Regions from separate parts of the Streptococcus constellatus subsp. constellatus genome, predicted to be linked through region 2. Evidence: predicted binding sites of a transcription regulator. Region 2 holds the regulator's gene; the other holds the start of a gene.
What was found. The regulator Rex, encoded in region 2, represses fermentation and respiration genes when NADH is low (regulators of the CRP and FNR family bind a similar motif). The targets are predictions, from matches to a motif close to TTGTGAANTANTTCACAA.

Region 1 (6,330 bases), 650 kb from region 2:
GATGAAATCCGCAATCTTTAAACCATCAAAACGCTCCCGCTTTGTACAATCAAAAGCAATCACTTCAATATCCAGAGCTGCTAGTTCATCAATTTCTCGCATCGTTGCGGTAATAAATGGCTCTTGAGGTGGATAATCTCGCTTGATAATACCAATAATGGGTAGCGAAGTGACCTCTTTAATTTCCTTAATATCCCGAACGCTATTCGCTCGAATACCAACAGCGCCTCCTTGTTCAGCCGCTTTCACTAAAAGAGGAATAACCCCACCTGCTTCAGTATAAAGCGGTTCATGTGGCAGAGCTTGACAGGAAACAATGATGCCATCTTTTATTTTGGCAATCAGCTCGTCTTTTGTCATTTTTGCCATAGACAGCCTTCTCCTTTACTATTGTAGATCGATTTTTAAAGCGCTTTCAATCTCACAGTGCTATTATAGCTGTTTTTTAAAACGCTTTCAATAACATCCGATATTTAGGTTCTAATTTCTGATAATGCTCACTTTTCTCTTAAATCTTGAAAGTAGTTTCAAGAAAACGATACCCAAAGCATCACAATCATTCACTCTCCTTCAAGGTTTGTAGTATTGAGAAAATCTCAATCATATCTTTTGCGACCATGTCAGCTTGACTCTGGTCAACAGGCATCCTCTTTTCTTCATAAGCAATAATCTTTAACCCTGCACTCTTAGCAGCAGCAATACCACAAAAAGAATTCTCAATAGCTACAGCATTTCCCACATTTATATCCAATTTTTCTAAAATAACTTGATAAATCGCTGGATTAGGCTTGCTTTCCGCAAAATCTTCACCACTGACAATCAAGTCAAAATATTCTTTAATTCCACAAGAAGTCAGAACTTCTATAATATGTTGATATCTAAAAGACGATACAAGTGCTACTTTTATATGATTTTTCCTAGCATATAAGAGAATCTGCACGATAGCTTTCTGAAACAATTCTTGGTAGTTTACCTCTTGATATTTTTCTGCTGCAAACTTGTCTAGTTGATGATCGATTGTTTCCAAAGATAAACTTGTCTGGCTGAGCTGTTTAATACAACGATAAAGAGCCGTATAAGATTTTCCAACTAAAATCGAAAAATCTTGCTGAGACAACTCATTTGGACTTGAACTAAACAAGCACACAAATGCTTATTGTAATTGAAAATCTAGATATTCCGTATCCACAATGACATCGTCCATATCAAATACCAACAATTGAAACATGACCGCCCTCCTTTTTTCACAACTAGTTTACAGGAAAGCGCATACAATATCAAGCAAGAGAAAGGACACTCTCTCCAAATAGAAAAATCTCCCTACAAAAGCAGGGAGATGGTGACTGATAAACTGTTTTATGTCTAAAAATCTGAATACATTGTCTGTACAATGACGAACGATTCAAATTAGAACAAACTTTACTGTCTATTTACGACGTCCTGGACGTTCTGCATAGCCATAGTAGGCATCAGCCATAATTTCTTCCATGTCAGTAACTATTGGCAAGCGTGGATTTGCTGGTGAACATTGATCTTCATAAGCAAGAACGGCAATATCATGTAAGCTATCTTTCCAAGTTTTTTCATCAATTCCTTGATCTTTAAAGTTCATCTTGATACCAACCGCTACACCAAGGTCATAAACAGCTTTAGCATACGCTTCAACCGCTTCTTCTGGTGTTGAGCATGGCAAACCAAGCATACGAGCAATGTCTTGGAATTTTTCATCAGCTTTCCAGTAATTGTATTTAGGCCATGTTGTAGTTTTAGATGGACGAGTTCCATTGTAACGGATAACATAAGGAAGTAAAATAGCATTTGTACGTCCGTGAATGGTGTGGTGAACAGCACCAATCTTATGCGCCATTGAGTGACTCATTCCAAGGAAGGCATTTGCAAAGGCCATACCAGCCATTGTAGAGGCATTATGCATCTTTTCACGGGCTTCTGGGTCAGCCGTTTTTACAGATTTTTCCAAGTATTTAAAGACCAACTTAATAGTTTGAAGGGCAATACCATCTGTATAGTCATTAGCAAAGTTTGAAGTATAGGCTTCTGTAACGTGAGTTAGAACATCCATACCTGTATCTGCTGCGATAAATGCTGGAACAGATTCTACCAAAGCTGGGTCAACAATCGCAATGGTTGGCGTCAAAGCATAGTCAGCAAGTGGGTATTTACGATTGTTTGCTTTATCAGAGATAACAGCAAACGGTGTTACTTCTGAACCTGTACCAGATGTTGTTGGGATACCAATGTATTTCGCTTTCTTACCAAGTGATGGGAATTTGAAGGCGCGTTTACGAATATCCATGAATTTTTGAACAAGATCGCTGAAGTCAACTTCTGGTTGTTCATAGAACATCCACATTCCTTTAGCCGCATCCATTGGAGAACCACCACCGAGTGCAATGATTGTATCTGGTTCAAATTCACGCATTGCTTCAGTACCGCGGCGGACTGTTGTGATGTCTGGATCTGGTTCAACATCTGAGAAGACTTGAATCGTCACTTTATTTGCACGGAGATTCAATTGATCAATCACACGTTGCACAAAGCCAAGTTTTTCGATAGATTTATCGGTAACAATCATAACACGTTCAATGCCTTCGCAAGTTTGAAGATATTGGATTGAGTTACGTTCGAAGTAGATTTTTGAAGGAACTTTAAACCATTGCATATTATTTCTACGTTTCCCTACTTTCTTGATGTTGAGAAGGTTGATAGCGGATACGTTATCACCAACTGAGTTACGTCCGTATGAACCACATCCAAGCGTTAATGACGGAATGAAGGCATTATATACATCCCCAATACCACCGAAAGTAGATGGAGAGTTCCAGATGATACGCATTGCTTTTATTTCCGTACCGAAACGTTTTGCAAGAGTTTCGTCTTTTGTATGGATAGCAGCTGAGTGACCAAGACCGTTGAATTCAACCATTTGACGTGCTTTCTTAAGTCCGTCTTCAGTGTCTTCAGATTTCAAGACTGCAATAACTGGTGATAATTTTTCACGAGTCAAAGGTTCTTTTTCACCAACCTCTTTACATTCTGCTGCAAGAATGTTGGTATCTTCTGGAACAGTGAACCCAGCTTGTTCTGCAATCCAAACAGCTGATTTACCAACGATATTTGGATTTAGCTTAGCACCAGCACAGTTTTTGCTGTTCGCTTTAGCACCAAAGCAGAATTCTTCCAGAAGGGCTTTTTCTTTTTTGTTTACAAAATAAGTATGATATGATTTGAATTCTTCTACAAATTCATCATAGATTTCTTTATCAATGATAACTGCTTGTTCAGATGCGCAAACCATTCCGTTATCAAAAGATTTAGACATAACGATGTCATGTGCTGCTTGGCGGATATTAGCTGATTTTTCAACATAAGCTGGCACATTTCCAGCACCAACTCCAAGGGCTGGTTTTCCACATGAATAAGCAGCTTTTACCATAGCATTCCCACCAGTCGCAAGAATGGTTGCAATACCTTCATGATTCATCAAAGCTGTTGTAGCTTCCATAGATGGTTGAGTAATCCATTGCACGCAGTTTTCAGGTGCTCCTGCTGCAATCGCTGCATCACGAACGATTTGTGCTGCATGAGCAGAAGATTCTTGAGCAGATGGGTGGAAAGCAAACACAATTGGATTGCGTGTTTTCAATGAAATCAAAGATTTAAAAATCGCAGTTGAAGTTGGGTTGGTTGTAGGAGTTACACCACAGATAACACCAACCGGTTCAGCAATTTTAGTCAAACCTGTAATTGGATCATCTTCAATAACACCAACAGTTTTAACACCACGCATATTGTTAACAACATGCTCACAGGCAAAGAGGTTCTTCGTTGCTTTGTCTTCAAAGACACCGCGACCTGTTTCTTTAACAGCATGCTCAGCTAAGATACCGTGCGCATCAAGAGCAGCAACTGAAGCTTTTGCAACAATGTAGTCTACTTGTTCTTGATTTAATTTTCTCATTTCTTCTAGAGCAATTAGCCCTTTTTGAACAAGTTCGTTGACATGCTTTTCAGCAGCTAACTTTTTTTCTTCGGGAGTTAATGTTTTTTTATCAGCCATGTGTTCCTCCAATGGTTCTCAGGATTTTTAAAAATCCTTTGTTAATTTTTTCACAAGATTATTATACCTTATTTTCTTTCTCTTGTAAACACTTTCAAGTAAACTTCACAAACTTTTTCTTTTATATTGTGAATCTGTTTCAAAATATGTGTTTTCTGCTGTGTCTTAAAGCATTGTTTGTGAATTTCAAAACACAAAAAATATATTTCACATACTTGAGCCAAGGTTTTATAGGCGAAAAGATTGTATCAAAGAGCCTTTTTTGCTGCCTTATTTACTCCGCTCACATGACACTCACTTCTTACGCTACACAAAAGCCATGAATCGCAATGCAATCCATGACTCCTAATTTATTTACTATTATTTCTTAACGGTTCCTTTTTTCGTTGCCTCCTCAATCGTTTGTTTGACGGTTTGAGCATAAAGTTCTCCACCCTTGGTGATTGTAGTCGACTCTGAACCAAAGTGTACGTAGTCTGTACCGTACCAAATTTCAGGATGTTCGATAGCTACCTGATACCAATCTGCTACAAAGACATAATCGTATTTTTTAGCCAATTCCAATTCATACTGACGTGTTTTTACAGCGATACTGGTCCCATCATGCGCTGTGCGTCCGTCATAAGGCGTTACCAAGATTAAGCGATGACCTTTTGGTAATTTTGAAATAAATTGATTGAGCAGACTTTCATAGTTATCAACAGTATTAGCGCCCAACGCTAGCACAACATTTTCCAGAAGCACTTTATTGGAAATATCTGTTTGATAAACCTCCAATCCTGATGCTAAATTACGGCTAACAGCTGCATCTACTTGAGCCTCTGGCATAGCTTGTTTGAGCCATTCGCTTGCCCGTAAAGCAACAGAATCTCCGATAACAGTTGTTCCTTTCGTAACATTGTATTGGCTGGCTGTCGCATGATCAACTTGTGTACGAGTGATTTGCATTTTATTATCAGCTTGATTGAGTCCATTGACCAATAAATTTTCTTCAAAGGCACCGATTTTGGGAGCAATCATCATAATGATCAATGTTATCAAAGTAAAAGGAATCAAACTATAAAATACAGGTGTTGTGATCTGCTTAATATTCATTTTCAAGCCAAATACTTTGGGCTCTTTACCTGCTAATGTTGGCTCCAAAAGGTAAAAAGAGCCGGCAGCGAAAGCAAAGGAGAGAATGGTTGTCAAGAGCACAGCTAAACCATTGCTCATCAATTGAGAGAAAATGATATAGAATGGCCAATGGAACAAATAGACACCGTAGCTCGTATCTGCAATGAAAGTGATAATCGGTGGCTCATCAACATGTGGCGTCTTCTCATGGAGCACACGTGTTGCTAAAATCATCACTACTGAAAATACCGTTGCAAGAAGAAAACCAAACAGATAAGTCAATAAATTGTCAAACCTCAGAAGAAAAGTCAACAGTAGCAAAGCTACAAAACTTCCACCAAGTAGATAAAAGGTTTTTTTCAAATCAAGCGCTTGCTCTATTTTACGGAAAGGTGCTCCCAAGTCGCTCACACCTGAAACCGTAGCTAGAACACTTCCTACAAAAAATGGGAAGATATGAGTAAAACTCGAAAAGTAAATCACAGAAAAGTTTGAAGAGAAAAAACCTCTGACAAACATAGAAAGAAAACTAATGAAGAACAAAGCAGACGAAACAAGAAAGATGACACCACGAAATTGTCCAACATTCTTACTTTTCTTTGCTAAATACCATGTTGCCAACCCCCATAAAATATAGTAGTGCATTTCCAAAGCCAAGCTCCAAGTGTGCACAAAAAGGTGCGGGATAAATTGGCTTTCGTAATTTCCACCGGACAAGATTTCATAGAAATTGGTCATAAAGCCGAATGCAGCAGCGATTTGCGTTCCAATCCCCGCCACAAAATCTCTCCGAATTAAAAGCGTGAAAGGCATAACAACCAAAATCATTAGCACAAGCGGCGGCACAATCCGATAAAATCGCCGTCTCAGAAATCCTTTGATGTCAATTCCCTTGTTTCTGGCAAATTCATCAATCAAGAGAGATGTAATCAAAAAGCCTGAGAAAGTGAAGAAAATATCCACACCAATAAAACCGCCAGGAAAAGCTTTCTGGAAGAAATGGTAGAGCAGGACCAGAAGTAACCCTGTAATCCTCACTAATGAAAACCATTTAACGCGCATTTTGATAAATCCCCTGTTTAAACTTTCCCTTGTAGACAACATTGTCCTCTGTCGTCAATTTTCCTTGACCATCT
Region 2 (6,330 bases):
AATCCATTTGCTAAGTCCATTTATCGTAATATTACTTTTGCACATGAACGTGCTGGTGTCAAAGATAGGAAGATTTTAGATGAAATTGTTGAAACATCTCTAAAGCAGGCAGCTCTTTGGGAACAGGTAAAGGATGATCTTCATAAATCTGCTTTGATGTTATCAGGCGGTCAGCAGCAACGTCTCTGTATTGCTCGCGCTATTTCCGTGAAGCCAGAAATACTTTTAATGGATGAACCTGCTTCTGCGCTCGATCCAATTGCAACAGCGCAGTTAGAAGAAACAATGTTAGAGTTGAAGAAGAACTATACGATTATCATAGTAACTCACAGTATGCAACAGGCGGCACGTGCTAGTGACTATACTGGTTTCTTCTATCTTGGTGATTTAATCGAATATGATGAAACTGCCAAGATTTTCCAAAATGCTAAGTTGCAGTCTACCAATGATTATGTTTCTGGCCATTTTGGATAAGAAACTGTGTGAATTTAGAATTTATTAAAGGATTATCAGATGATAGAACCTATTTTACAAATTAAGGACTTGTCGGTTTATTATAACAAAAAGAAAGCCCTCAATAGTGTATCATTAGATGTATTGCCTCATGAGATTACAGCTTTGATTGGTCCTTCTGGATCGGGAAAGTCAACCCTTTTAAAAGCAATCAATCGGATGGGAGATTTGAATCCAGAGGTTACAACGACAGGTACTGTAATTTACAATGGACATAATATTTATAGTCCGAGGACAGATACGGTAGAGCTTCGAAAAGAAATTGGAATGGTTTTTCAACAGCCCAATCCATTTCCAATGACGATTTATGAAAATGTTGTCTATGGTCTGCGAATCAATGGTGTTAGAGACAAAGAGGTGTTAGACGAAGTTGTTGAATCTTCACTCAAGAGTGCATCTATTTGGGATGAGGTGAAAGATCGTTTATATGATTCAGCCATTGGCTTGTCAGGTGGTCAGCAGCAACGTGTCTGTGTGGCGCGTGTCTTGGCAACGAGTCCAAAAATTATTCTTTTAGATGAGCCGACATCAGCACTTGATCCCGTTTCTGCCGGAAAAATTGAAGAAACACTGCATGGACTGAAAGATAAATATACGATGTTACTGGTGACGCGTTCGATGCAGCAAGCTAGCCGTATTTCAGACAAGACAGCGTTCTTCTTGGGTGGAGATTTAATTGAATTTAATACTACAAAAGAAATGTTTCTCAGTCCAATTCATAAAGAAACAGAAGATTACATTACAGGAAAATTTGGCTAGAAAGATGGATGCTACTTTTTGTTAGTTCAGCCAATCACGAGGATTATTGATCCTCTTTATATCTGATGAAAGGAAATTTTATGCTTAGAGTACAATTTGAAGAAGATTTAGCAAAACTTCATAACCAATTTTACGCGATGGGAAATGAAGTGTTATCACAGATTAACCGCACAGTTCGTGCATTTGTGACCCACGATCGTGAATTGGCAAAAGAGGTTATTGAAGAAGACGCAGAGGTCAATGAATATGAAGTAAAGTTGGAGAAAAAGTCTTTAGAAATCATTGCTTTGCAGCAGCCTGTTTCACAAGATTTACGAACCGTTATTACAGTTTTGAAGGCAAGTAGTGATGTGGAAAGAATGGGGGATCATGCCGTTTCCATTGCACAAGCGACGATCCGTATGAAAGGAGAAGTTCGCATCCAATCTGTTGAAGAAGAAATCAGCAAGATGGGGCGTGATGTTAAGAACTTTGTGGAAGCAGCACTTGAACTTTATCTTAATGGTGATGTGGATAAGGCTTATGAAGTTGCAGCTATGGATGAGAAAATTAATCAGTATTTTGATGATATTCGAGATTTGGCAACGCAAGAAATTAAGGCAAATCCAGATTTGATTGTTACAGGTCGTGATTATTTCCAAGTTATTTCATATCTGGAACGTATTGGTGATTATGCTAAAAATATCTGCGAATGGGTTGTTTACTTTGAAACAGGTAAAATCGTTGAAATGTAAATACTAACTTAAAAAATTTGAGAATAATTTCTCAGATTTTTTATTTTCTTCTTCCTTTTCCGAATAAGGATATGAGGAGGTTTTTTATGTATAGTATTTCATTTCAGGAAGATTCTTTATTGCCAAGAGAACGTTTGGTAGCAGAAGGTGCAGAACAATTGAGCAATCAAGAATTGTTATCCATTCTTATCCGCACTGGCAATAAAAAAGAAACTGTTTTTCAAGTTTCCCAACGAATTTTATCAACAATTTCTAGTTTAAATGATTTGCGTAATATGACACTACAAGAATTACAATCAATTTCTGGAATTGGACGTATCAAAGCTATTGAATTGCAAGCCATGATTGAGTTGGGACAGCGAATTAGTAAAGCAGAATTGATTATGCAAGAGCAAATTTTAAGTAGTCAAAAGTTAGCGAAAAAAATGCAACAGGAATTGGGGCATAAAAAACAGGAACATCTTGTTGCTTTATATCTAGACACTCAAAATAAAATCATTCATCAACAGACTATTTTTATCGGCAGTGTGTCACGTAGCATTGCGGAGCCGCGAGAAATTCTGCATTATGCCGTGAGGCATATGGCGACATCCGTTATTTTGGTGCACAATCATCCGTCAGGAGCTGTATTACCAAGCAGAAACGACGATGAAGTGACCAAACATGTAAAAGAAGCGTGTGAGCTAATGGGCTTCATCTTACTGGATCATCTCATCGTCGCTGAGAAAGATTATTATAGCTATCGAGAAGAAACGGAATTGATTTAGAGTTTATTGACAACATAGTCAAAGAGTAACCGATCTTTAGGACGTGTTTCAAATAAGAATTCTGGATGCCATTGAACTCCCAGATAAGCGATTTCATCAGTTGTAGTAATGGCTTCAATGGTATTATCTTTTGGATCATGGGCGATGACTTCGACATTTTCTGCTAAATCTTTAATACTTTGATGATGGAAAGAATTTATATGAGATACTTCACCATAAATCTTTTCCAAAACAGAACCAGGTTTGGTAACTAATTTTTGAGTAGTATACTCTGCAGAACTGTCTTGCCAATGATGTTCAATATCTTGATAAAGAGTTCCGCCCATTGCGACATTAAACAATTGTGTACCGCGGCAAACAGTAAAAATTGGTTTTTGCCGTTGGATCGCTTCATGGATTAAGGATAATTCAAACACATCACGATCCAAATGATAATCATCACTATCAATCATTTTTTCTTCACCATAGAATTGTGGTGATACATTTTGTCCACCTGTTAGGATAAGTTTATCAATCATCTTGATGTAATGCTGAGCTATGTCTGCATCTCCAATTGGCAATATGACAGGAATTCCACCAACTTCTTTTACGCCTTCCACAAATCCTTTAGCAGCATAGCTCATGATGGCAAATTCGTCTTCAGGGTTGGGTCTTTCATTTCCAGTAATTCCGATAATGGGTTTCTTCATAAATAAATATCTGCTCTTTCTAATTATTTAATACCCTTTTTTCATAAAGTAGAGGAGTGTTTGCAGCTCACTTGTCAAGTCAACATATTGAACAACAACATCTTTTGGAACGGTTAAGTGAACGGGTGAGAAACTGAGAATACCTTTTACGCCAGCTTCTACAAGGATAGTTGCCACTTCTTGAGCTCTTGTACTTGGAACCGTCAAAATAGCGGTCTTTACATCTACATTTTTTAGTTTATCATTTACTTGTGAAATGCCATAAATAGGAATCCCGTCATTTGTAATCGTTCCAACTTCAGGATGATCATCGGTGTCAAATGCCATAACAATCTTCATTTTATTACGTTCATGGAAGCGGTAGTGGAGTAATGCGTGTCCCATATTACCGATACCGACTAACATCACATTGGTAATAGAATGATCATGAAGTAAATCAGCAAAAAAATTCATGAGTTTTTTTACATCATAACCATACCCACGACGACCTAATTCACCAAAGTAAGAAAAATCACGACGAACAGTTGCAGAATCAATCCCGATAGCATCTGCGATTTGTTTTGAATTGGCTTTTTCAATTTTTTCAGAATTAAATCGTTTAAAAATCCGATAATAAAGCGAGAGCCTTTTAGCAGTTGCGCGTGGAATGGTTGTATTTCTTTCAGATTTCACAAAATCACATCCTTTCAAAGACTATTTTATAGAAAGTTTGTGAAAAAATCAACTTATTTGATGGAAATAGAAAAGGAGTAGGAGAAAAACCAAAACTTTCGATTTGTCACCCTACTCTATTTTTTATCTTTTTACAGTTCTAAAATGAACTGTAAAAAGATAGCTATTTACTTAATGTTCTTGTTTGGTGAAAATACCACGTTCAACCAAACTATCCATTAGAAAATAAAATTTTTCTTGAATGATCTGATTGGTTTCTGATTTGAAAATGTTAACCAAGCGAAGACCAGATTTGTCTGTAATATTGATTTTCACACCTGAAAGCTCTTTGTTGATAATGATTTTTAACAAAAAACCATCACCACTATTTGGAACACTTTCTAATAAACGTGTTAATTCATAATTTCCAACTTTTGTTTCAGAAAAAGTGTTATCACGCAAAGTAAATTTTTTAACGTTTTCTCCAAGAGAGTAGCTGTATGGGCAATCTTTTAAGTGAATAGTGGTCTGAAAAGCCATCTATTTATCCTCCTAAAATTTCTTTTAATATTGTGGTAAATTGGTGAACTTCTTCTGAAGTATTTTGTTCTGAAAAGCTAATGCGGATAGATTCCTTTAATCGCTCTGAATCACTACCATAAAAAGCTTCAAGAACGTGACTTGGTTCAACTGTACCTGCTGTACAAGCAGATCCGGTTGAAATAGAAATTCCTGCCAAGTCTAAACGCATTAGTAATAAGTCATTAGCCTGTTTAGGAAAGCCAAGATTTATTACATAGGGAAGTGTATGAGAATCATGATTGACATAGTAGTCTATTCCGTCCAGTTCAGCGAGAAGCTGTTTTTTTAAGCTTTCCACATGACTTATATTTTTTGGATAGCCCTTAAGATTTTCTTTTAAAGCTGCAATCATTCCAGCGATAGCTGCTAAATTTTCAGTACCTGCACGTCTTTTATCTTCTTGATCTCCGCCATGTAAAAATTTATCAAATTTCATCTGATTGGCATACAAGAAACCAATGCCTTTAGGACCATGAAATTTATGAGCTGATGCACTCATAAAATCAATTCCTAGTTCTTCGGGATACACAGGTAATTTGCCCATAATTTGTACTGCATCCACATGATAAGCAGCGGGATGATGTTTCAAAACTTCAGCAATTTCTTTGATTGGAAGCAGGTAGCCAGTTTCATTGTTGGCATACATAGTGGAGACAAGTATAGTATCCTCTCTAAGAGCTTCTTTTATCTGCTGAGCTGTGATTTCTCCATTTTGGGGTTGGATATAAGTCGCTTCAAAGCCAAACTTATCTACCAGATATTCAATAGTTGCAAGCACAGAATGATGTTCGATAGCAGTGGTGATAATGTGCTTTCCCTGGTCTTGATGGGCTAAGGCATACCCTTTTATGGCTGTATTGTTACTTTCTGTCCCACCTGATGTAAAGATGATATGTTGACTTTTAGTATGAAGTAGGTCAGCAAGTTCTTGTCGGGCTTTGCGAAGAATTTTACTAGCAGCTCTGCCGTGGCTATGAATGCTAGATGGATTGCCAAAGGTATTTTCCATAACCTGTGTCATAGCAGTCATAGCAGTCTTTGACATAGGAGTTGTTGCTGCATTATCGAAATAAATCAAGATTTCTCCTTATTTCTTTTTATTGTAAGCAAACAGTGGACTGACTGGTTTTCTTTTATGGATACGAACGATTGCATCTCCGATTAGCCCACTTGCAGTGATGTATTGAACATTTTTCGGAGTTTTTTCTTTCGTTGCAACTGAGTCAGTAACCAGGATTTCTTTGATAGGAGAGTTATCTAACTTTTCAGCAGCTCCTTCGACAAATAAACCATGACTAGAAACTGCATAAATTTCTGTTGCACCTTCGCGTTCAACAATTTTTGAGGCTTCAGCAAATGTACGACCAGTATTTAAAATATCATCAATAAGGATAGCTTTTTTCCCAGCTACATCTCCGATAATATAGCCTTCGTTACGGTGGGTATCGTCTTGAGCGTAGTCGATAATTGCAATCGGAGCATCTAAATGCTCTGCTAAGCTTCTAGCACGTTTAACACCAGAATTTTTTGGACTAACCACAACAACATCTTCACCAGACAAGCCTTTTTCACAGTAATGTTTGGCAAAGAGAGGGACAGTGTAAAGGTTATCAACAGGGATATCAAAGAAACCTT

Region 1: adhE (bifunctional acetaldehyde-CoA/alcohol dehydrogenase) is a predicted target of Rex. The motif match lies at 4,117-4,134, and genes of this name have one in related genera.

What each region holds. Positions count from the first base shown of each region.
Region 1 covers NZ_AP014647.1:77,038-83,367, reverse strand. The annotation lists gene SCSC_RS00465 (N-acetylmannosamine-6-phosphate 2-epimerase) at 1-369, opposite strand, end outside; gene SCSC_RS00460 (HAD family hydrolase) at 557-1,147, opposite strand; gene adhE (bifunctional acetaldehyde-CoA/alcohol dehydrogenase) at 1,427-4,078, opposite strand; gene SCSC_RS00450 (acyltransferase family protein) at 4,439-6,256, opposite strand; gene SCSC_RS00445 (MORN repeat-containing protein) at 6,246-6,330, opposite strand, start outside.
Region 2 covers NZ_AP014647.1:723,788-730,117, forward strand. The annotation lists gene pstB (phosphate ABC transporter ATP-binding protein PstB) at 1-474, shown strand, start outside; gene pstB (phosphate ABC transporter ATP-binding protein PstB) at 514-1,272, shown strand; gene phoU (phosphate signaling complex protein PhoU) at 1,353-2,006, shown strand; gene radC (RadC family protein) at 2,093-2,773, shown strand; gene SCSC_RS03570 (gamma-glutamyl-gamma-aminobutyrate hydrolase family protein) at 2,770-3,462, opposite strand; gene SCSC_RS03575 (redox-sensing transcriptional repressor Rex) at 3,490-4,134, opposite strand; gene SCSC_RS03580 (DUF1831 domain-containing protein) at 4,306-4,653, opposite strand; gene SCSC_RS03585 (cysteine desulfurase family protein) at 4,658-5,773, opposite strand; gene SCSC_RS03590 (ribose-phosphate diphosphokinase) at 5,783-6,330, opposite strand, start outside.